DNA from 3 places in the Streptomyces sp. NPDC017991 genome. Region 3 is predicted to be linked to each of the others. Evidence: riboswitches for the same ligand, from Rfam matches in the RefSeq annotation. Region 3 holds a riboswitch; each other region holds the start of a gene.
What was found. Region 3 has a riboswitch for S-adenosylmethionine ahead of thrC (threonine synthase). Riboswitches for the same ligand answer to the same signal wherever they lie in the genome.
Positions count from the first base shown of each region.

Region 1: it holds a riboswitch for S-adenosylmethionine, as region 3 does, so the genes downstream of both, ACH4DZ_RS29320 (glutathione S-transferase family protein) here and thrC (threonine synthase) in region 3, are expected to answer to the same signal.
Region 2: it holds a riboswitch for S-adenosylmethionine, as region 3 does, so the genes downstream of both, ACH4DZ_RS17500 (aminotransferase class V-fold PLP-dependent enzyme) here and thrC (threonine synthase) in region 3, are expected to answer to the same signal.

Region 1 is NZ_JBIRGP010000011.1:61,415-68,765, reverse strand. Features, by position in the region: gene ACH4DZ_RS29335 (NtaA/DmoA family FMN-dependent monooxygenase) at 1-110, opposite strand, end outside; gene ACH4DZ_RS29330 (LLM class flavin-dependent oxidoreductase) at 130-1,431, opposite strand; gene ACH4DZ_RS29325 (putative leader peptide) at 1,508-1,675, opposite strand; SAM riboswitch class IV at 1,944-2,091, shown strand; gene ACH4DZ_RS29320 (glutathione S-transferase family protein) at 2,345-3,133, shown strand; gene ACH4DZ_RS29315 (GNAT family N-acetyltransferase) at 3,232-3,789, shown strand; gene ACH4DZ_RS29310 (C40 family peptidase) at 3,836-5,359, opposite strand; gene ACH4DZ_RS29305 (LamG-like jellyroll fold domain-containing protein) at 5,840-7,351, opposite strand, start outside.
Region 2 is NZ_JBIRGP010000005.1:266,485-273,835, forward strand. Features, by position in the region: gene ACH4DZ_RS17490 (rhomboid family intramembrane serine protease) at 1-472, shown strand, start outside; gene ACH4DZ_RS17495 (Lrp/AsnC family transcriptional regulator) at 469-750, shown strand; gene ACH4DZ_RS17500 (aminotransferase class V-fold PLP-dependent enzyme) at 963-2,342, opposite strand; SAM riboswitch class IV at 2,520-2,636, opposite strand; gene trpD (anthranilate phosphoribosyltransferase) at 2,831-3,895, opposite strand; gene ACH4DZ_RS17510 (cytochrome bc complex cytochrome b subunit) at 4,012-5,670, opposite strand; gene ACH4DZ_RS17515 (Rieske 2Fe-2S domain-containing protein) at 5,667-6,734, opposite strand; gene ACH4DZ_RS17520 (c-type cytochrome) at 6,731-7,351, opposite strand, start outside.
Region 3 is NZ_JBIRGP010000009.1:135,621-142,971, forward strand. Features, by position in the region: gene ACH4DZ_RS25995 (trehalose-6-phosphate synthase) at 1-892, opposite strand, end outside; gene ACH4DZ_RS26000 (glucosyl-3-phosphoglycerate synthase) at 1,071-2,018, opposite strand; SAM riboswitch class I at 2,218-2,375, shown strand; gene thrC (threonine synthase) at 2,391-3,719, shown strand; gene ACH4DZ_RS26010 (MoaD/ThiS family protein) at 3,830-4,105, shown strand; gene ACH4DZ_RS26015 (cold-shock protein) at 4,581-4,787, shown strand; gene groL (chaperonin GroEL) at 5,142-6,770, shown strand; gene ACH4DZ_RS26025 (NADH:flavin oxidoreductase) at 6,966-7,351, shown strand, end outside.

The DNA.
Region 1 (7,351 bases), on a different contig from region 3:
AAGTCGATGTGGCTGCCCGCCTGGGGGTCACTCCACACGGTGGTGTTGTTGACGCCGGGGAAGTGGGCCGCGAGGTGGATCTGCTTGACGGGCTTGCGGGGCTCGCTCATGTTCGTGGATCCTTCCGGCTCAGGCGGTGGTGACGGCGTCGGCTGCGGCCTCGGGGGCGATGGCCCCGGAGGCGGCTGCGTAACGGTTGGCCGGGCGTTCGAGTCCGAGCAGTCCGCGCAGGGTGTCGGCCTCGTACACGTGCCGGAACACGCCGCGGCGCTGGAGTTCGGGGACCAGGCCCCGGGTGATCGCCGGGAGGTCGTGGCCGACGACGGCGGGGCGCAGCCGGAAGCCGGTCAGCCCGACCTCGCTCAACTCCTGGAGCAGGTCCGCCAGTTGGGACGGAGTGCCGGTGAAGATCCGGGCGTCGCTCGTGTACGGATAGCCCGCGAGGGCGTCGAGCCGCTCCTTGCGGGCCACGGCCTCGGCGGGGTCGTCGTCCAGGAACACGACCAGGTCGCCGAAGAGGTGCAGGGGCTCCCCCGCCCGCCCGGCCGCGTCCTGTTCGGCGCGCACCGCGGCGACGATCGCGCCGGCCTGCCCGGCGTCGTGCGGAGTGACGAACCCGAGGTCTGCGGAGCGGCCCAGCAGCCGGAACGGCGCACCGGTCACGGTCTCGTGGGCGAGCGCTCCGACGGGCGGCTGCCCCTGCGGGGGCCGAGGCGTGATCGAGGGCCCCTTGACGCTGAAGTGCGCGCCCTCGAAGTCGATGTAGTGCAGCTTCTCCTGGTCGACGAAGCGGCCGGTGGCAACATCCCGGATCTCCGCGTCGTCCTCCCAGCTGTCCCACAGCCGCCGGACCGCTTCGACGTAGTCGGCCGCCTCGTCGAAGAGGTCGACCGTCAACTCCTGTACGGCGGGGCTCTCCAGGTCCTCGATACGGAACGACGGGACCGTACGGCGGCCGAAGTGCGCGGCCTCGTTGCAGCGGGCCGACACCTGGATCCGTACGCCTGCACGGCCGGTGCTCACATAGTCCAGCGTGGCGATGGCCTTCGATATGTGGAACGGCTCCGTGTGCGTGGCCACCACGGTAGGCAGCAGTCCTATGTGGCTGGTCAGCGGCGCGACCCGGGCGGCGATGAGGACGGCGTCGAGCCGGCCGCGGACCTGGTCGGTCCGTCCGTCGGGCTCGGTGAAGTGCGAGGACTGGAGGCCGAGGGCGTCCTCGATGGTCACGAAGTCGAGCAGACCCCGTTCGGCCTCGGTGACGAGGTCCGTCCAGTAACCGGCGGTGAGCAGGTCCCGGGGGCGGGCCACCGGGTCGCGCCACGCGGCGGGGTGCCAGCCGGCTCCGTCGAGCGCTACGGCGAGACGCAGGGCGGGGGTAGAGGGCAGGGCGGGGGAAGTGGGCAGGGCAGAAGGAGGTACTGACGACACGACGGGGGTGCCTTCCTGATCGACCGTGGAGGAAGCCGGCCCTCACCGGAGGAGGGCGGGGCCGCGGAGGTACGGGTCAGGGACGACAGAGCGCGCCGGCGACACGCAGCAGGTCGATGTGCTGCCGCGAGTACAGGCGGACGCGGCGGCGCGGAGTGAGCTTGGGGACACGGAGGCGGGGTACGGGGCGCGGTCGCACGTGCGTCACCTCCGTCCTGCGGCTCGTCTGCTCGTCGACGCTCACAACAGTACGGCTGTTCCTTTTCTTCCGGCAGTCCGAAATTGATCTCGGCGGTTCCCTGGGCGAACGGTGCGTTGTCGGGTGCGGGTCGGTGAGGGCTGAGCGCGCAGTTCCCCGCGCCCCTGGGGGGCGAGGGCGAAGCCCCGCCTTCAAGGGGCGCGGGGAACTGCGCGGCCGGCCCCCACCGACCCGCACGGGACACTGCCCACCTGTTGAGACGTCGTCTCGGCGTCTTGACGACCTCACTCAGCGCGCCGACACTTGCGGGGACGGTCACGATTGTCAGCGCCCGTCGGACGAGGTCCTCCTCCGTCCGTGCGGTCATCGGCCCCGGCCCGCTGACAGGCAACCCTTCCACCGCGACGGGGTGCCCCGGGTGACGACCGGGTTCCGCCGGTGCGGCGGGACAAGCGTGGTCTCGCCTCGTGCGAGCCCCGACCGGGACGGGTGGGAATTGCCCAGGAACGGCTTGACGAGGCGACTGCACATCGATCTGTTGCGCGTCTCCAGCGCTTACTAGTTCGCTGCCGGTTCACCCGGTCCCTGCGGTCCGCCCGATCCGGACCGTCGGCCCGTGGACCCGCCGGACGTGCACGACACAGCGCAGTCACTCCGTTTCGCCACTGGTGCCCACAAGGCGGCCAGGGCTTCCGCGATTCCCTCTGGAGAGCCATGCCCGAGACAGTTTCCCGCGGTTCGAGCACAGGTACCTTCGCGACGGCCGCACGTACGGCCGTCACCGGCACGCCCGCCTGCGGCACGGTCGCACCGAGCGCGACCGCACGTCCGCACCGCTTCCGCGGCCGCATAGGTGTCGGCCTGGCCGGCGGCTTCTACCCGGCGCCGCACCGCTATCAGCTGTATCTGTCCGAAGGCTGTCAGCGTTCGCTGCGCGTCTCGATCACCCTCGCCCTGCTGGGACTTGAGGACTCGACTGCCACCACCGTGCTGACCCGCCCCGCCGAGACGCCCGATGCCTTCGCCTCGCTGCGCCGGGCCTACGAGGCGACCTGGCACCACTACGACGGCCCGCTCACCGCGCCCGCGCTGTGCGACCGGTGGAGCGGACGCGTCGTCAGCAACCACACGCCCGACATCCTGCGCGACCTCGCCGACCTTGCCGGACTCCGGGACGAGGAGGCGTCCGGCCCGCCCGCGCTGCGTCCACCGGCCCTCGCCGCCGAGATCGACGCGCTGCGTGAACTCCTCGCCCGGGACGTCACACCGACCTCCCAGCCCCCTGCCCGGGCGGCGACACTGACCCTGCTCGATCATCAACTGGCCTCCAGCCCCTATGTATTGGGGGGTGCGATCACGGCCGCGGACGTGGATCTCTGGGTGGCGCTCACCCACCCGGACACGAATGACGGCGCCCGGTCCGCGTACCCCCACCTGGATCGGTACGTCCGGCGCCTCGGCCTGCACCCGGCCTTCCGGGGCAGTGGGCGGACGGCGCTCTAGAAGGCTGCCGGGCGTCATTGCGAACGCGGTGTTTCCGTTCTGCGAACAGGGGGCCCGAGCCGACGACACGCCTCCTCCGCCGGTGTGAGCATGTGCGCATGATCAAGGGAGAAGTCAGGGAAGAAGCCCGCAAGGAGACCGGGGAAGAGACTCGGGCCGCCCGGCGGGCACCGGTGGTCCGCTGGGTGACCGAGGAGTGGGACGCCCCGGCCCCGGCCCGGCTGCGGGAGCAGATGTCCGCCGAACTGGCCCCGCGCTACGCGCCGGTCGAGCACCGGCGCGTACGTGCGCCGCAGCCCGCCGCCGAGGAGATCGTCGTCACCTGGGTCGCCTACGCCGACGACGTGCCCGTGGCCACCGCCTCGCTGCGCAGGCTGCCCGACCGGCACGAGGTGAAGCGGGTGTTCGTGCACGGCGACCACCGCGGCCGGGGTCTGGCGCGAGCGGCCCTCGCGGCGGTGGAGTCGACCGCGCTGAGTCTCGGCGTCGACCGGCTGTGGCTGCAGACGGGCGCGCTCCAGCCGGAGGCCCGGGCACTCTATGCGCGGGAGGGCTGGCAGGAGGTGCGGCCGTACGCCCCGTACGACCGCAATCCGTTCAGCGTCTGCTTCACCAAGGCACTCACGAAGCCGGCGGAGACGCCACAATCACGCTGACTGCTGGCTCCTGGCTCCTGACCTTGGATGGGCCCGCAACGGCCCCTCAGGCAGGGCGGATCACACTGTGGATCGCCGCCTCGCCGGCCCAGTAGATCGACTCTTCGCGGATGGCGACGCCCGGGCTCGGTGCGTGGATCATCATGCCGTTGCCCGTGGCGATGCCGACGTGTCCGACCTGTCCGCTGAAGAGAACCAGGTCACCGGGTCGGATGTCCGCGACGGGGACCATCGTGCCGGCGGTCGCCTGGTCCTGGACGGAACGCGGGAGCACGACTCCGGCGACCTTCCAGGCGGCCTGCGTGAGACTGGAGCAGTCGTACGAGCCCGGTCCCATCGCGCCCCATACGCACGGCTTGCCGATCTGAGCGCGTGCGAAGTCGACGGCCCTGGCGCCCTGTCCGCCGTACCCGGGGTCGGGCGCGGCATAGGTGGGCGTGCCATAGGCGGGCGTCGCATAGGCGGGGGCGGGCGCTCCGTATGCGGGGTTGGCCGCATTCTGCATGTCGAGGGCGACTCCCGTGGCGATGGGCGTGCTCGCGTCGACGTACATGCTTGTGTCGGTCTGCTGGGCACCGGTGTACGGGGCACCGGCGTACTGGTCGACCCCGAGGTACACGCCGTTGCCGATGCTCTGGTCGGCGACGGCACCCGCTCCCGCGGCGGGTATGCCGGGTATGCCGGCGTAGGTAGCCGTTCCGGCGTACATGTCCGTGCCGGCGCGCATGTCCGTACCGACGGCCGGCTGCTGCCACGCGTCCAGGCCGGTCGCGGGCGCGCGATAGTTCTGCGTCTGGGCGGCAGGGCCCCAGGCGCCCTCGATCGCCTGGAAGGGCTGCAGTTCCGCGACGGGTGCGCTGCGCCGGGCCGTATGTCCGGCCAGCAGGTCACGGGCCTGTCCGAGCTTCCGCTGGTTCCGCCGTTTCGAAGTCCGCAGCGTTTCCTGCGACGGTCCGCCGGACGGTCCGGGCAAGGCATTCTCGGCCGCCTGGCGCTGCGCCGGTACGGCCGGCAGCGCCGTGCCGGGGCCGGCGGTCAGCTCGGCGACGGGCCTCGCGGTCAGTTCCGCGACGGGGCCTGCGGCACCGGGGCCGGCGCTCGGGCCGGCGGTCAGCTCCAGGACGGGCCGGTCGGAACCCTCGCGCCCGCCGCGCCCCTCACGGCCGCCGCCGCTCGGACGGCCGCCCGAATCGGCGGGCCGGGACGCGGCGGAACCCCGGTCCGGCATCCTGTCGGGCGGCAGCACCGCCGGGAAGACGGGGCCCAGCTGCGAGCGGCCCACGTCGAACCACTGCTTCGCGACGTCCGGCAGCGGGGCGGCGGCATCGGCGGCTCCGCCCCGGCCGCCCCTGTCCCCGGACGCCGGCTTGACGGTGTCGCGCGTCGCGGTGCTCATCGCACGGGTCGCGTTGAAGTTGCCTGTGGCGTTCTCGACCCGGTCGTAGAGGTTGGTGATCCGCTGCTGCACTTCCTCGCGACTGGGTTCGTCGCTCCGCTGGGCGGGAATGCCCGCAGGGGTGAACTGGTCCACGGATGCGGGGGCCGCCTTCACGAGGGCGGAGCGGGACATGCCGGGGAGGCCGGTGCCTCCGGGGCGCTGCGTTCGTTCCGGCGCGATGGGAGACGACTCCTTCCGTGCACCGCCTGCCGGGTCGACCGTCGGGTTCGGGCGGGCGGTTCCGAAACGCATGCCCTACGGCCTCTGTCCGCTGGACAGTTGGGCCGATTCACCCTGGAAGTCGACTGGACCTCCGGCTCCGGCCGCCACGAGGGCCGGTCGGATTCGGCGGAGACCGCGCGACCCGGCGAGGTTCACCGGAGGGAGTCGTACGGCCCAGCCGTCAACTTAGCCAACTTGTGTGTCTCGCGTGAAGATTGAAGTGCGAAGTGTCCGATATGTAATTGTGACCTTCGTCGTACCCGAAGGTGACCTTGGACCTTTGACCACCTCACCGCGACCGCCCTGTCACTCGCGGTTCACCCGGGCACTCGCCTCGCAGAAGCCGCTCCTCAAGACCGAGGCGTTCAACTCGTGAAGTGCGACCGCTGGTTACGCGTACGGCGTGAGGAACTCGTGGACGGACAAGGCCCGGTTCACGATGCGGGTGTCGCCCATCCAGCCGTAGAAGCCCTGCCCGAAGCTCTCGTCGAACTGGGTGGCTCCGAGCACGAACGGCTTGCCGAGGGTGGCGATGCCGGTGGACGGCTGCGATGGATTGCGGGCGATCTTCGAGCCGTCCACGTACATCACCGTACTGCGGCCGTCGTTGACGAGGGCGATGTGCATCCAGCGGCCCACGGGCACCGCGTGGCTCCACGACGTGGGGTCGGCGTCCTGGCGCTGCGGATAGACCACGAACTGGAGGAACCGCTCGGGTGACAGGTTGAGGCTGCAGGTGGGTTCCAGCGGCGACCAGCCCGTGGTCTTGCCCGCGTCCCCGTTGCGGCCCTCCCAGCTGAGGATGCCCATCCAGGAGTGGTCGCCCTCGAAGGGCTCGGGCAGCCTGATGAAGGTCTCGATGGTGTAGCCGCGGAGGAACTTCTCGCTGTTCAGGGCGGCTCGGGCGGCGGTCGTCAGGATGGCGCCGCGGTCCGGGCTCTTGCCGCCGTCGAAGCGGAGACTGGCGTGCGCGGGCTGGCCGGGGTGGTGGTCGGCCGACCAGGTGAGCGCGTCGGACCCGGTCGAAGCCAGCCGGCTGACGGCCAGGTCGTTCCCATTGCCGGTGAGGTCGCGTACGAGGGCGCCGTCCGCGACGGGCTTGCCCGCGGTGCCGCCCGCCGAGGTCCCGGCGGCGTCGAAGCGCCAGTACGCGACCGTGCCGCGCGGCATCACCGCGGAGGCGGGCCGCGGCTTAGGCACCACGACGGGGGCGAAGCCCTCGAACCGCTCGTCGAAGTCGATGTCCAGGCTGAACCGGTCGGCGTCACCGGTCAGTTCGATGGTCTCGGCCTCCAGCGGCGACCGCTTCCCGGGGTCCCTGGCCAGGAGCCACGGCGAGAAGGTCTCGACGTCGATGACACCGCGGACCAGGTCGAAGCCGTACGTACGGATCATGCCGGCGCCGCCGTAGTAGCGGTCCTGGTAGTTGGTGATGTGGACGTGGACATCGTTGTCGGAGTCGTTGCGCAGGACCGTGCGGCCCGGCGGCCAGTAGTGGCCGCCCAGCGCCAGGAAGATCTGGTCGTTCGCGCGGATGAGGCCGTCCCACAGGCGCTTGCCGTTGTCCGACAGCTGCGCCTTGCCGTCGTCCTCGGACCAGGCGATGTCATGGGTGGTGAGGACGGCGGGCAGCGTGGGGTGCGCGTCGAGGACGCCCTGCGCCCAGGCCAGGCCCTTGTCCGAGATCCGCCAGTCGAGGGCGAGGACCAGCCAGGACCGGTCCGCGGCCTTCAGCACGTGGTACGTGTTGTAGCCGTCCGGCGAGGCGCCGCGGTAGGTCGGCATGGACTGGTAGCGGGCGGGCCCGAAGGCGGCGAGGTACGCGGAGTCGCCCCGCTGGTCGTCCCCGGAGGCGATGTCGTGGTTGCCCGCCAGGACGCTGTAGGGCACCTTGCCGTGGAT
Region 2 (7,351 bases), on a different contig from region 3:
CAGCTGGCTGCATCTGCTGGGGAACATGCTCTTCCTCTACGTCTTCGGGGCGATGGCCGAGGAGAGGATGGGCCACGTCGAGTTCGCCCTCTTCTACGTGGGCTGCGGCTACCTCGCCCTGCTGGGCTACGCGGGCGTCCACGCCGACTCGGCGCAGACCCTCGTCGGCGCGTCGGGGGCGATCTCCGCGGTCCTCGGCGCGTTTCTGTACCTGTTCCCCAAAGCACGGGTGACCAGTCTCTTCCCGTTCCTCTTCTTCCTTCCGCTGCGGTTTCCCGCGTGGGTGGTGCTGCCGTTCTGGGTGTCCCTGCAGTGGCTGGCCGCGGGGCGCGCGTCGCAGGGCCCGGGGGTCGCCTATCTGGCGCACCTGCTGGGCTTCTCCGCCGGGTTCCTCTACGCGTGGGTGCGGTACGGGCGTCCGGCTAGAGTGAAATCCCCAGCGACGGCCACCGAGGGAGAAAACCAGCCGTGATCACCGCGATCGTGCTCATCAAGACCAGCGTGGACCGGATTCCCGAGATCGCCGAGTCGATCGCAGCGCTGGACAGCGTCAGCGAGGTGTTCTCCGTGACCGGGACGTACGACTTGATCGCCATGGTCCGGGTGAAGGCCCATGACGATCTGGCGGATGTCATTCCCGGCATGATCAGCAAGATTCCGGGGGTCGAGGGGACGGACACGCATGTGGCGTTCCGGACGTACTCGCAGCACGACCTGGAGGCCGCGTTCGCCATCGGGGGCGACAACTAGGGCGTTTCTTTTGGATCAGCCCGGGTCCGCGGCGCCCGGCACAGCACCTCGCGGCGTTGTCGCACGACCCGAGTACGCCCAGTACGCGGATCATGCTCCGCCTTGCGATGCACCGCACCGGACACCGCGGCCTGATCCGACCTGATCCAAAAGAAACGCCCTAGGCCCTCCGGGGCGCGCGGTACGGGGGTCGGGTTGCGTGTCGGAGCCCTTCAGGCCGCCGGGACGCAGCGGCCGTTCTCCGTGCGGTAGTTCCAGCTGGCGCCGTTCGCCACGAGTTCCTTGACCGCTCCCACGAAACGCTCCACGTGCTCGTCGGGGGTGCCGACGCCGAAGCTGACGCGGATGGCGTTCAGGGACTTCTCGCCGGGGGCGGCCTCGGGGGCGCCGCACTCGCCCTGGGACTGCGGGTCGCTGCCGAGGAGCGTACGGACCAGCGGGTGGGCGCAGAAGAGGCCGTCGCGGACGCCGATGCCGTACTCGGCGGAGAGCGCGGCGGCGAAGTGCGAGCTGTTCCAGCCGTCGACGACGAACGAGATGACGCCGACGCGCGGGGCGTCGTCGCCGAAGAGCGAGAGCACCCGGACCTCGGGCACCTCGGCGAGACCCTGCCGGACGGTGGCGACGAGCTGCTGCTCACGGGCGACGAGCGTGTCGAAGCCGGCCTCGGTGAGGGCCTTGCAGGCGGAGGCGATGGAGTAGGCGCCGATGACGTTGGGCGACCCGGCCTCGTGCCGTGCGGCGCTCTCGTGCCACTCCACGTCCACCCCGCCGTCCGTACGCCGTGACACCTTCCGCGAGGCACCGCCACCGGCGAGGTACGGGTCGGCCTCGCGCAGCCAGTCGAAGCGTCCCGCGAGCACACCCGAGCCGAACGGCGCGTACAGCTTGTGGCCGGAGAACGCGACCCAGTCCACGTCCAACTCCTGTACGGAGACGGGGTGGTGGGGCGCGAGCTGGGCCGCGTCGAGCACGATCCGGGCGCCGTGGGCGTGGGCGGCGGCGGCCAGTTCCCGTACGGGCCACAGTTCGCCGGTGACGTTCGAGGCGCCCGTGACGCACACGAGGGCCGGACCGTACGGGTCGCGGTCGGCGAGGGCCCGCTCCAGCGTCGCGACGGCCTCGCCCGGGGTGCGCGGGGCGTTGAGGTAGGTGACGCGGGCGTCCTGCCACGGCAGCAGCGAGGCGTGGTGTTCGGTCTCGAAGACGAAGACCTGGCAGTCGGCGGGCAGGGCGGCGGCGAGGAGGTTCAGCGAGTCGGTGGTGGACCGGGTGAAGACGACCTCGTCGTCGGCGCGGCAGTCGAGGAACTCGCCCACGGTCCTGCGGGCGTTCTCGAAGAGGTCGGTGGAGAGCTGGGACAGATATCCGGCCCCGCGGTGCACGCTGCCGTAGTACGGGGCGTACGCGGCCACGTCGTCCCAGACCCGCTGGAGGGCGGGGGCGCTGGCGGCGTAGTCGAGCGCGGCGTAGGTGACCTCGCCGCCGGTCACGAGCGGAACGGTGACGTCTCGGCCCAGCACGGGCAGGGACCCCGAGGCGTCGGTGTCACAGTGGGCGGACCGGTCGGCGGCAGCGGTGGAGACAGACATGGCGAGCTCCTGTGAGAGGCAGGCGAAATCACTGTGCGGGCGGGCATGGCCCGGCACAGGAAAGGTGAAAGGGGTACGCGGAAGTGGGGCTCGGCGCCCTATCGCATTCGCTTGCTCATGAAAGGCTCCCTCGAACGACCAGGACCCCTGGTGTGTCCGCTCCAGCGAGCGGTGAGGGGTCCGCGCTTGCCGTAGACCTCACTGCCTACGACCTGGTCTTCACCCGGGGCACCCCGCCACGGACGGAGGGTTGCCGGACAGTCGGCCGGGGCCTGTTGACTGTCACTCATGACCTGCCAGCATCTTGCCACACGATCACGCCGACGCAACCCGCTGTCCGCATCGCGGAACGGCGGGGGCACCGGTCACCGCCTGGGGGCTCCGCCCCCGCCCCCCGCTGCGCAGTTCCCCGCGCCCCTGGGTACCTAGGGGCGCGGGGGACTGCGCAATCGTTGAGGCCCGCCCCCACCGGGGCCGCTGACGACCGACTACGCCTGGGTCGCCGTCACCCACCGCTCCAGCGTCCGGAGCGCCGCCCCGGAATCGATGGCCTCCGCGGCACGAGCCATCCCGCCGCGGATCTGCTCGGCGAGCGATCCAGGCCCCGGCGAGAGCGCCACCAGCGCCGCCGCCGAGTTGAGCAGCACGGCGTCCCGCACGGGCCCCCGCTCACCCCCCAGCAGCCGTCGCGCGACATCCGCGTTGTACGACGCGTCAGCCCCCCGCAGCGCCTCCACCGGCACCAGCTCGATCCCCACGTCCCGCGGGTCGAAGGCCTCCTCGCGCACCTTGCCGTCCCGGACGACCCACACCCGGGACGTGGCCGTGGTGGTCAGCTCGTCGAGACCGTCGTCGCCGCGGAAGACCAGCGAGGAGTTGCCGCGCTCGGCGAGGACCCCGGCCACGATGGGCGCCATGGGCGCGTGCGCGACCCCGACCGCCTGGGCCTTCACCCGGGCCGGGTTGGTGAGCGGGCCGAGGAAGTTGAAGGTCGTCCGGATCCCCAGCTGCCCGCGCGCCGCCGCCACGTGCCGCAGCGCCGGATGGAACTTCACCGCGAAGCAGAAGGTGATCCCGGCCTCCTCGGCCACCTCGGCCACCCGTCGCGGGGTCAGCTCCAGGTTGACGCCGAGCTTTTCGAGGACGTCCGAGGCGCCGGACGCGGAGGACGCGGCGCGGTTGCCGTGCTTGACGACCTTGGCACCCGTACCGGCGATGACGACGGCCGACATCGTCGAGATGTTGACGGTCTTCGCCCCGTCCCCGCCGGTGCCGACGATGTCGACGGTGTCGCCCGGCACCTCGATCACGTTGGCGTGCGCGTACATCGTGCGCACCATGCCGGAGATCTCCTCGACGGTCTCGCCCTTGGCCCGCAGGGCCACCGCGAACCCGGCGATCTGCGCGTCGGTCGCCTCGCCCCGCATGATCAGGTCCATCGCCCAGGCCGTGTCGTCGGCGCTCAGGTCGCGCCCGTCCAGCAGGCCGTTCAGGAGGGCGGGCCAGGAACGGCCCGCCGCGAAGTCGCCTCCAGCGGGGGTCACAGCACTCATCTGCCGCTCCTGGGTCCGTGTTCGTGGATGTGGGTCCACCCTATCCAGGCCCCGGCACGGCAAAGAGCCCCGTCCATGCAATGGACGGGGCTCCTGCCGTGGCGAACAGGTGGTGATCAGTGGTGGCCGTGGCCGCTCGTGATCTCCTTGTACTCCTCGGCGGTCGGCTTGGGGATCTGGCCGTCCTCACCGAAGTAGGCGGTGCTGAGCTTGGCGCGGAGCTTCTGCGGGCCCTTCACCTTGCGCTCGACACCGTTCTCGTCGACCGTCGGGCCGATCTCGGCCGGCTGGTACTGCTCGTGCGCCGTGAGGGTGTGCATGGCCTCCTGGCTGAGCGGCTCGTGCACCTCGACGAACTCACCGTGCGGCAGACGCTTGATGATGCCCGACTCGCGGCCGTGCAGCACCTTGTCCTTGTCCCGGCGCTGGAGCCCGAGGCAGATCCGCTTGGTGGCGACGAACGCGAGCACCGGTCCGAGGAAGAACCCGATCCGGACGAACCAGGTGACCGTGTTGATCGACAGATGGAAGTGGGTCGCGACGATGTCGTTGCCACCGCCGATCAGCATGATCATGTACGCGGTGACCCAGGCGACACCGAAGGCCGTACGGGTCGGGGCGTTGCGCGGGCGGTCCAGGATGTGGTGCTCGCGCTTGTCCCCGGTGACCCAGGACTCGATGAACGGGTAGAGCGCGATGAGCGCCAGGAAGATACCGAAGACCACCAGCGGGATGAGCACACCGAGAACCAGGGTGTGACCCCAGAAGTTGATCTCCCAGCCCGGCATCGCGCGGATCAGACCCTCGGCGAAGCCCATGTACCAGTCGGGCTGGGCGCCCGTGGACACCTGGTCCGGCCGGTACGGCCCCAGCACCCAGATCGGGTTGATGGACGCGACCGCGGCCAGCATGGCGATGAACCCGAAGACCAGGAAGAAGAAGCCTCCGGCCTTGGCCATGTAGACCGGCAGCAGCGGCATGCCGACGACGTTCTTGTTGGTCTTTCCGGGGCCCGCGAACTGGGTGTGCTTGTGGTAGAAGACCAGGATCAGGTGGCCGACCACGAGCCCCAGCATGATGCCGGGCAGCAGCAGGATGTGGATCGAGTAGAACCGCGCGACGAAGTCGCCGCCCGGGAACTCCCCGCCGAACAGGAACATCGAGATGTACGTGCCCACGATCGGCATCGACAGGATGGCGCCCTGGGTGAAGCGGACACCGGTGCCGGAGAGCAGGTCGTCGGGGAGCGAGTAGCCGGTGAACCCGGTGAACATGCCCAGGACGAACAGCAGGAAGCCGAACAGCCAGTTGATCTCACGCGGCTTGCGGAACGCGCCGGTGAAGAAGACGCGCATCATGTGCACGAACATGCCGGCCAGGAAGACGATCGCCGCCCAGTGGTGGATCTGCCGGATGAGCAGACCGCCGCGGACGTCGAAGCTGATGTTCACCGTGGAGGCGAACGCCTCCGACATCAGCTGTCCCTGGAGCGGGACGTAGCTTCCGTGGTACTCGATCTCGTTCATCGAGGGGTGGAAGAACAGCGTCAGATACACACCCGTGAGGATGATGATCAGGAAGCTGTAGAGGCAGATCTCGCCCAGCATGAAGGACCAGTGGTCCGGGAAGATCTTGCGCATGTTGGCCTTGGCCAGGGAGTAGATCCCCAGTCGGCCGTCGGCCCAGTCGGCGACCCTCTCGCCGGCCGGTGCCTTCTCTCGCGAACGTCCCGGCGCGCCTGCGCCCGAGGGGTTCGGGGTGGTCGTAGTGCTCATCCGCGCTCCCAGAAGGCAGGACCGACGGGCTCTTCGAAGTCGCCGTGCGCCTCAAGATAGCCCTCGTCGTTCACACCGATACGCAGCTGCGGAAGGGCGTGACCGGCCGGGCCGAAGATCACTCGGGCACCGTCGGAGAGGTCGAAGGTGGACTGGTGGCACGGGCAGAGGACGTGGTGCGTCTGCTGCTCGTACAGGGAGATCGGGCAACCGACGTGGGTGCAGATCTTCGAGTACGCCACGATGCCCTCGTGGGACCACTCAAGTTCCTGCTTGTCCTTGATGTTCTCCGGCTGGAGCCGGACGATCATCAGGGCGGCCTTGGCGATCTCGGTCTGGAAGTCGTGGTCGTGCTCCTCCAGGCCCTCGGGCTTGGCGAAGGTGAGCGAGCCCACGGCGACGTCGGAGGGACGCAGCGGCTCGTCGGTGTTCATGTTGACGAGCAGCTTGCCCTTGGACCACAGCGTGTGCCGCAGCTTGTCCTCCGGCAGCGGACCGAGGTCGCGCAGCAGGACGATGCCGGACAGCGGGAACAGGGTCAGCGCGCCGAACATCGTGTTGCGGATGAGCTTGCGGCGGCCGAGCGCGGATTCCTTGGCGCCCTGCTTGAAGTCGGCCAGTACCTTGGCCTTGACCTCGGGCTCCGCCGCGATGGCGTGGCGCTCGTCGGCCATCTCCTCGTCGGACATCAGGGTGCGGGCCCAGTGGACCGCGCCCGCGCCGATGCAGAACAGCGCCAGGCCGAGCGTCATGCCCAGGGCGAAGTTCAGACCGCTGATGTGTCCGAGCGGGAAGATGTAGACGATCCGGTCGGCCGGGATCGTCACGAAGGACGCGATGAATCCGACCGTGGCCAGCATCGAGAGCGTGAACAGCAGGGCGACCGTGCGCTCGGACCGCTTGGCGGCCCGCTCGTCGATGTCCTGGATGCGGTGCTCGTGCGGCGGCAGACCGGGATCCGCGAACGGATGCTTCTCGTCCGGCACACCCACGTCGCCGTGCGCGTGCTCACCGTCGGCCCGCTCGGCGGGCAGGTTCTCTTCTGGAATGTCTTGGCTACTCATGACTTCTTGGCCTTTGCGGTCCGGGCGGCGACCCACACGGCTACGGCGATCAGACCGCCGAGACCGAAGATCCAGCCGAAGAGGCCTTCACTGACCGGCCCGAGGCCGCCCAGCTCCAGACCGCCGGGGCTCTCCGAGTCGTCGCTGTTGACCGCGTCGAGGTACGCGATGATGTCCTTCTTGTTCTTCTCCGTCAGCGTGGTGTCGGGGAAGGACGGCATGTTCTGCGGGCCGGTCTGCATGGCCTCGTAGAGGTGCTTCGGGTCGACATCCTCCAGCGTCGGGGCGAACTTTCCGTTCGTCAACGCGCCGCCCTTGCCGGTGAAGTTGTGGCACTGCGCGCAGTTGGTACGGAACAGCTCCCCGCCCTCGGCGATGTCCGCGCCCTCGGGGTTGTACTGCTCCTCGGTCGGCACGTTCGGACCGGCGCCCAGCGAGGCGACGAACGCCGCGAGCTGGTCGATCTCCGCCTGCGAGTAGATGACCTTCTTCTTCGGAACCTGCGCGCCCGGCTGCTGGGCGGGCATGCGGCCGGTGCCGACCTGGAAGTCGACGGCCGCGGCGCCCACGCCGACCAGGCTGGGACCGTCGGTCGAGCCCTCACCGCCGGTGCCGTG
Region 3 (7,351 bases):
GCTGCCGGTACGCCAGCAGGCCGCGCACGATGTTCTTGGACAGCTCGGTGCGGTCCACCCGCACGATGGTCCTGCGGGGGCTGCCGTCGGGCGCGGTGCCGATCTGCTCGCGCAGCGCGGCCATCCGCTCGTCGACGTCCTCGCGGTGCGAGCGCTCGCGCAGGAAGTCCGCGTCGGCGCCCAGGCCGTGCACGCCGATCTGCGTGTCCGGGTCGAAGTCGGCCCCCAGTACGGTCCGACAGCACTCCGTGAACGCGTCCGCCCACCGCCGGGTGAGGAACGCGGCCCGGTCGGCGCCGAGGATCCCGTCGAGGACCTTCGCCGCGATGTCGTCGGGCAGCAGCCGGAAGTAGTCCGGCGGGGCCCACGGGGTGTGCGAGAAGTGCCCGATCCGCAGGTCGGGACGGAGTTCGCGGAGCATCCGCGGCACGAGAGTCAGGTGGTAGTCCTGTACGAGGACCGCGGCGCCGTCCGCCGCCTCCTCGGCCAGCGCCTCGGCGAAGGCCTGGTTGTACGTCTCGTAGGCCGCCCACTGGCGCCGGAACTCCGCGTCGAAGACGGGTTCCAGGGGGGTCTGGTAGAGCATGTGGTGGACGAACCACAGCGCGGAGTTCGCGATGCCGTTGTACGCGGCGGCGTGGGTGTCGGCGTCGATGTCGAGCATCCGGACGCCCTCCTCGCCCACGCCGCGCCGGACGGCCTCGCGGTCGCCGTCGCCGAGGGCCGAGCAGACCCACAGGGCGCCGGCGTCGGGGCCGATCGCGGAGAGGCCCGACACGAGTCCGCCTCCGCCGCGCTTGGCCGTGAGCTCGCCGGACTCGTCCTTCGTGTACGAGACCGGGCCGCGGTTGGACGCGACGAGGACGGGGTGATTGCCGTGGGTGGGAGCCATGACTCGAAATCTAGCCGCAGGTCCATCCGCTCAAACGTTCCCACCGGCCGTGGAGGGAGGTCGCGGGTCAACCCGAAGACAAAAGATTGCGCCGTTCCCCGCGCCCCCAATAGGGGCGCGGGGAACGGCGCGATCGGTTACGACGGCCCGCAGCCGACGGTCAGGCTGTCGCGGAGCGTTACGCCGCGCGGCGCGACACGTACTCGCGGATCTCGGACATCGGTGGACGTTCCTCCATGTCCACCGAGTGCGTCCGCGGCTCGAACCCGTGTTCCCCCCGCACGAACTGCGTCAGCGACGGCCGGATCATGTGTCCGCGCGCGAGCCGAAGCTGAGCCGTGCGGTAGATCGCCGCCGACATCCGCCCGAGCGCCTGCCCGTCCTGGTGCCGGTGCCTCCGCACGCCCACGTCGACCTGCGCGAGGGCGTCGAGACCGACCAGGTGCAGCGCGTCGACCAGCATGCCCAGCTCCACGCCGTACCCGACGGGGAACGGAAGCCGTTCGAGGAGCGAGCGGCGGGCCGCGTACTCCCCGCCCAGCGGCTGGACGAACCCGGCCAGCTGCGGCCAGTGCATGTTGAGCAGCGGCCGGGCCATGAGTTCCGTGACCCGGCCCCCCTGACCCGCGGCGGACCCCAGCGGGCGGTCGTACATCGCCTTGACGAGGTCGACCCCAGGATCCGTGAGCAGCGGACCGACGATCCCGGAGACGAAGTCCGCCGAGAACTCCTTCAGGTCCGCGTCGACGAAGGCCACGATGTCCCCGCGGGTGACGAGCAGCGAGCGCCACAGCACCTCGCCCTTGCCGGGTACGGCCGGGATACGGGGCAGGATCTCGTCCCGGTGCACGACACGCGCGCCCGCGGCGGCGGCGACCTCGGAGGTGCGGTCCGTCGAGCCCGAGTCGATCACCACGATCTCGTCGACGAGCGGCACCCTCGCGGTCATCAGCGCGCGGCGGATCTCGGCGACGATCTCGCCGACGGTCTCCTCCTCGTTCAGCGCGGGCAGTACGACACTGACCGTGGAGCCCGTGGACCGCTTCGCGGCGATCAGCTTCTTGAGCGGGCGGTCCTCGACGGACCAGGAGCGCGTGCTCAGCCAGCGCTCGACGTCTTCCAGCACGTGCGGCTCTCCCTTGCGTTCATCGGGATGCGTGCGTCCCGCCGCGACGGAGACCGGTGTGACGGTCATCTCGCGGTTCGGACGGCTCTCTCCACCATCCATGCCGTCGGTTACAGTCTTGAACAACGCTGATGACCATCGCATGTCGGGGGTCGTTGCGTGTACAACCGAAATCACGTGCAGGACCACAACTGAATACCGCTCATCCAGAGGGGCAGAGGGATACGGCCCGTTGAAGCCCCGGCAACCCTCCAGCCGGTCTCGTCCTGATCATCGCCGATCAGTGTCGCGAGGCTCCCGGCTCGGGAAGGTGCCAAATCCGTCTCATGGCGAAGTGCGTCGTGAGGAAGATGAGGAAAGGGCCTCGCCTCCATGGCTGCGCAGACAGTTGCAAGCACCACGAACTCCACCCCCGCGTCCGCCTCCGCCGCGGACTCCGCGAACGCCGTCGACCTCGGTCCGGCCGCCGCGCTCTCCTGCCGCGAGTGCGGCCACCGCGTACCGCTCGGTCCGGTTTTCGCCTGCGAGGAGTGTTTCGGCCCGCTGGAGATCGCGTACGACTTCTCGGGTTACGACACCGAGGAGCTCCGCAAGCGGATCGAGGCGGGTCCCGCGAACATCTGGCGGTACGCGCCGCTGCTGCCCGTCCCCGCAGACGTGGCGGACAAGCCGAACATCAACCCCGGCTGGACCAAGCTCGTCAAGGCCGACAACCTGGCGCGTGAGCTGGGCGTCGACGCCGGCAAGCTCTTCGTCAAGGACGACTCCGGCAACCCGACGCACTCCTTCAAGGACCGCGTCGTCGCCCAGGCGCTGGAGGCCGCGCGCGCCTTCGGCTTCACCACGCTCTCCTGCTCCTCCACCGGCAACCTCGCGGGCGCGGTGGGCGCCGCCGCCGCGCGGGCCGGCTTCCGTTCCTGCGTGTTCATCCCGCACGACCTGGAGCAGGGCAAGGTCGTCATGGCCGCGGTCTACGGCGGCGAGCTCGTCGGCATCGAGGGCAACTACGACGACGTGAACCGCTTCTGTTCCGAGCTGATCGGCGACCCGGCCGGCGAGGGCTGGGGTTTCGTCAACGTCAACCTGCGGCCGTACTACGCGGAGGGCTCCAAGACCCTGGCGTACGAGATCTGTGAGCAGCTCGGCTGGCGGCTGCCGGACCAGCTGGTCGTGCCGATCGCCTCCGGTTCGCAGCTGACGAAGATCGACAAGGGCCTGAAGGAGCTGATCCAGCTCGGTCTCGTCGAGGACAAGCCGTACAAGATCTTCGGCGCGCAGGCCGAGGGCTGTTCGCCGGTGTCCGTCGCCTACAAGGCCGGGCACGACGTCGTACGCCCGCAGAAGCCGAACACGATCGCGAAGTCGCTCGCGATCGGGAACCCGGCGGACGGGCCGTACGTGCTCGACATCGCCCGCCGGACGGGCGGGGCCGTGGAGGACGTGAACGACGACCAGGTCGTCGACGCGATCAAGCTGCTGGCGCGGACCGAGGGAATCTTCGCGGAGACCGCCGGCGGGGTGACGGTGGGGGTGGCGAAGAAGCTGATCGAAGCCGGTCTGCTGGACCCGAGCCTGACGACCGTCGTCCTCAACACGGGGGACGGTCTGAAGACGCTGGACGCCGTTGCCTCCGACACGGGGCTGACCGCGACCATCCGGCCGAGTCTTGACTCGTTCCGTGAGGCCGGGCTCGGGTCTTAGCCGTTGTCAGTCACCTGCGGGCCGGCAGTGGCCGGTCGCGCCCCGCGGCGGAGCCGCGATGTCACCGACCCGCGCCCTATCGGGCGCTACGCACCCGACCGGAGGTCTCCGTGAGCGTCAACGTCCGTATCCCCACCATCCTGCGTACCTACACAAGTGGTCAGGCCGAAGTGGCCGCCGAAGGGGCGACCCTCGCCGAGGTCATCGCCGATCTGGAGAAGAACCACACCGGTATCGCGGCCCGTGTCCTGGACGACCAGGGCAAGCTGCGGCGGTTCGTCAACGTGTACGTGAACGACGACGACGTCCGCTTCGAGCAGGGTCTTGAGACGGCCACGCCGGACGGCGTCGGGGTCTCGATCATCCCGGCGGTCGCCGGAGGCTGAGCGCCCCGTCCGGAGCCCGCCCGGTGCCCCGTTCGGCGGCGCTGATCATTACCCTCGGTAATGTCGAACACGCAGAGTTCATCGAATTGCCCTCTCCGCGCCCGAAGCGGAGGGGGCAATTCTGTATGGTTGAGCGCGGTACAGTTGGGGAAGCTGCCTCGCTTCGCAAGGTCGGCGCATATGAGTTCGCGCCCGGGGCCCGACAAGAAGCAGCCAAAGTAACCGGTACTTTTGAGCCGTTTATGGCGTTTACCGGGCCCGACTTGCCCTGGATCTGCGTAAATCCTTCACATATTTCCGATCAGCCGTGCCCGGAATTCTCGTCGGATTGACCTGTTGCAGACGGCAGTTGGACGGATACATTCAGCCGCGGTCGACGCGTTCCGGCGCACACCCCCAACCGTTGGGGGGTGAGGTCTGACCCGGATCCGCGAAGTGCGGGTCTGTGCAAGGGCCAGTAATAGGGGAGTTAGGCATGGCTCAGGGCACCGTCAAATGGTTCAACGCGGAGAAGGGGTACGGCTTCATCGCGGTCGACGGTGGTGCGGATGTATTCGTCCACTACAGCGCGATTCAGATGGACGGCTACCGCACCCTGGAAGAGGGTCAGCGGGTCGATTTTGAGATCTCGCAAGGCCAGAAGGGGCCGCAGGCGGACATGGTCCGGCTGGCGACCGGCTGAAGCACGCGCCGACTTACTGCGACGTTCTTCTTCCGAAGGGCTCGTACCTCCCGGGTACGGGCCCTTCGGCATGTCCGGTGCCGGCCGCGGGTCGGCGGGGGGCGCCTCAAGGTCATCGGGCGCCCCCGCCTCGCACCCCCTCCCACCTGCGGATCATTGAGAGGCGCTTGCACTCGCATGGGTCGAGTGCTAATCATTGGCGTTAGCACTCTGATGGTGAGAGTGACAACGAGGACCGGGTCAGTGAGGCCCGCAGGCCGGGTGGGGCAAGGAACCACGAGGTCTGCAGGCCGTCCGTCGCGGGCGCAGGCGCGGTCCTGGAGATTCCACCCCAGTCCGGGAGGACCACTTCACATGGCCAAGATCATCGCGTTCGACGAGGAGGCACGGCGCGGTCTCGAGCGCGGGATGAACCAGCTCGCCGACGCCGTCAAGGTAACCCTTGGCCCCAAGGGTCGTAACGTCGTCCTAGAGAAGAAGTGGGGCGCCCCCACGATCACCAACGATGGTGTTTCCATCGCCAAGGAGATCGAGCTTGAGGACCCGTACGAGAAGATCGGCGCAGAGCTGGTCAAGGAAGTCGCCAAGAAGACGGACGACGTCGCCGGCGACGGAACGACCACGGCGACCGTGCTCGCCCAGGCGCTGGTCCGCGAGGGTCTGCGCAACGTAGCCGCCGGCGCCAACCCGATGGCTCTCAAGCGCGGTATCGAGAAGGCCGTCGAGGCCGTCTCCGGTGCCCTTCTTGAGCAGGCCAAGGATGTCGAGACCAAGGAGCAGATCGCTTCCACGGCCTCCATCTCCGCCGCCGACACCCAGATCGGCGAGCTCATCGCCGAGGCGATGGACAAGGTCGGCAAGGAAGGCGTCATCACCGTCGAGGAGTCCCAGACCTTCGGTCTTGAGCTTGAGCTCACCGAGGGTATGCGCTTCGACAAGGGCTACATCTCGGCGTACTTCGCCACCGACATGGAGCGTATGGAGGCCGTCCTCGACGACCCGTACATCCTGATCGCCAACTCGAAGATCGCCAACGTCAAGGACCTGCTCCCGCTCCTTGAGAAGGTCATGCAGGGCGGCAAGCCGCTGCTGATCATCGCTGAGGACGTCGAGGGCGAGGCTCTGTCGACGCTGGTCGTCAACAAGATCCGTGGCACCTTCAAGTCCGTCGCCGTCAAGGCTCCGGGCTTCGGCGACCGCCGCAAGGCCATGCTCGGCGACATCGCCATCCTCACGGGCGGCGAGGTCATCTCCGAGGAGGTCGGCCTGAAGCTGGAGAACGCGGGTCTGGACCTGCTGGGCCGTGCCCGCAAGGTCGTCATCACCAAGGACGAGACCACGATCGTGGACGGCTCCGGCTCCGCCGACCAGGTCCAGGGCCGGGTCAACCAGATCCGCGCCGAGATCGAGAACTCGGACTCGGACTACGACCGCGAGAAGCTCCAGGAGCGCCTGGCGAAGCTGGCCGGCGGCGTGGCCGTCATCAAGGCCGGTGCCGCCACCGAGGTCGAGCTCAAGGAGCGCAAGCACCGCATCGAGGACGCCGTTCGCAACGCGAAGGCGGCCGTCGAGGAGGGCATCGTCGCCGGTGGTGGCGTGGCTCTGCTCCAGGCTTCCTCGGTGTTCGAGAAGCTTGAGCTCACGGGTGACGAGGCGACCGGCGCGAACGCCGTGAAGCTCGCCCTGGAGGCCCCGCTCAAGCAGATCGCCGTCAACGGTGGTCTTGAGGGTGGCGTCATCGTCGAGAAGGTCCGCAACCTGCCCGTCGGTCACGGCCTCAACGCCGCGACCGGTGAGTACGTGGACATGATCGCCGAGGGCATCATCGACCCGGCGAAGGTCACGCGCTCTGCCCTGCAGAACGCCGCCTCCATCGCCGCGCTGTTCCTCACCACCGAGGCCGTCATCGCCGACAAGCCGGAGAAGGCTTCGGCCGGCGCCGGCGCCGGCGGCGGCATGCCGGGCGGTGACATGGACTTCTGAGCCCCGGCTCAGTAGTTCTTCGCAGCCACGCGAGAGTTCTTCGCAGCACGCGAACGAGGGCGGCATCCCGGAAACGGGGTGCCGCCCTCGGGCGTGTCCGGGGTCACAGAGGTGGGTGTCGGAGCGCAGGAATGCCGCGATCGCCGAGATGGTTGAGCCGGGGAGTGATTCATGCGCATGCACATACCCAGTGGGATGTGCAATCCCCTCCCCCCCACGAGGAGCCCCCACGTGACTGTCGCCCCCTCCGCCTCCCGCGCCGCCGAGGTTCTTTCCCGGCCCGTCGCCCTCAACGGCCTGACCGTTCCGAACCGGATCGCGATGGCGCCGATGACCCGGCAGTTCTCACCGGGCGGGGTTCCGGGGGAGGACGTGGCGTCGTACTACGCCCGCCGTGCCGCCGCCGGTGTCGGTCTGATCGTCACCGAGGGCACGTACGTGGACCACGAGTCGGCCGGGAACAGCGACCGGGTGCCGCGGTTCCACGGGGAGGAGCAGCTCGCCGGGTGGGCGAAGGTCGCCGCGGACGTGCACGCGGCGGGCGGGACGATCATGCCGCAGCTCTGGCACATCGGCATGGT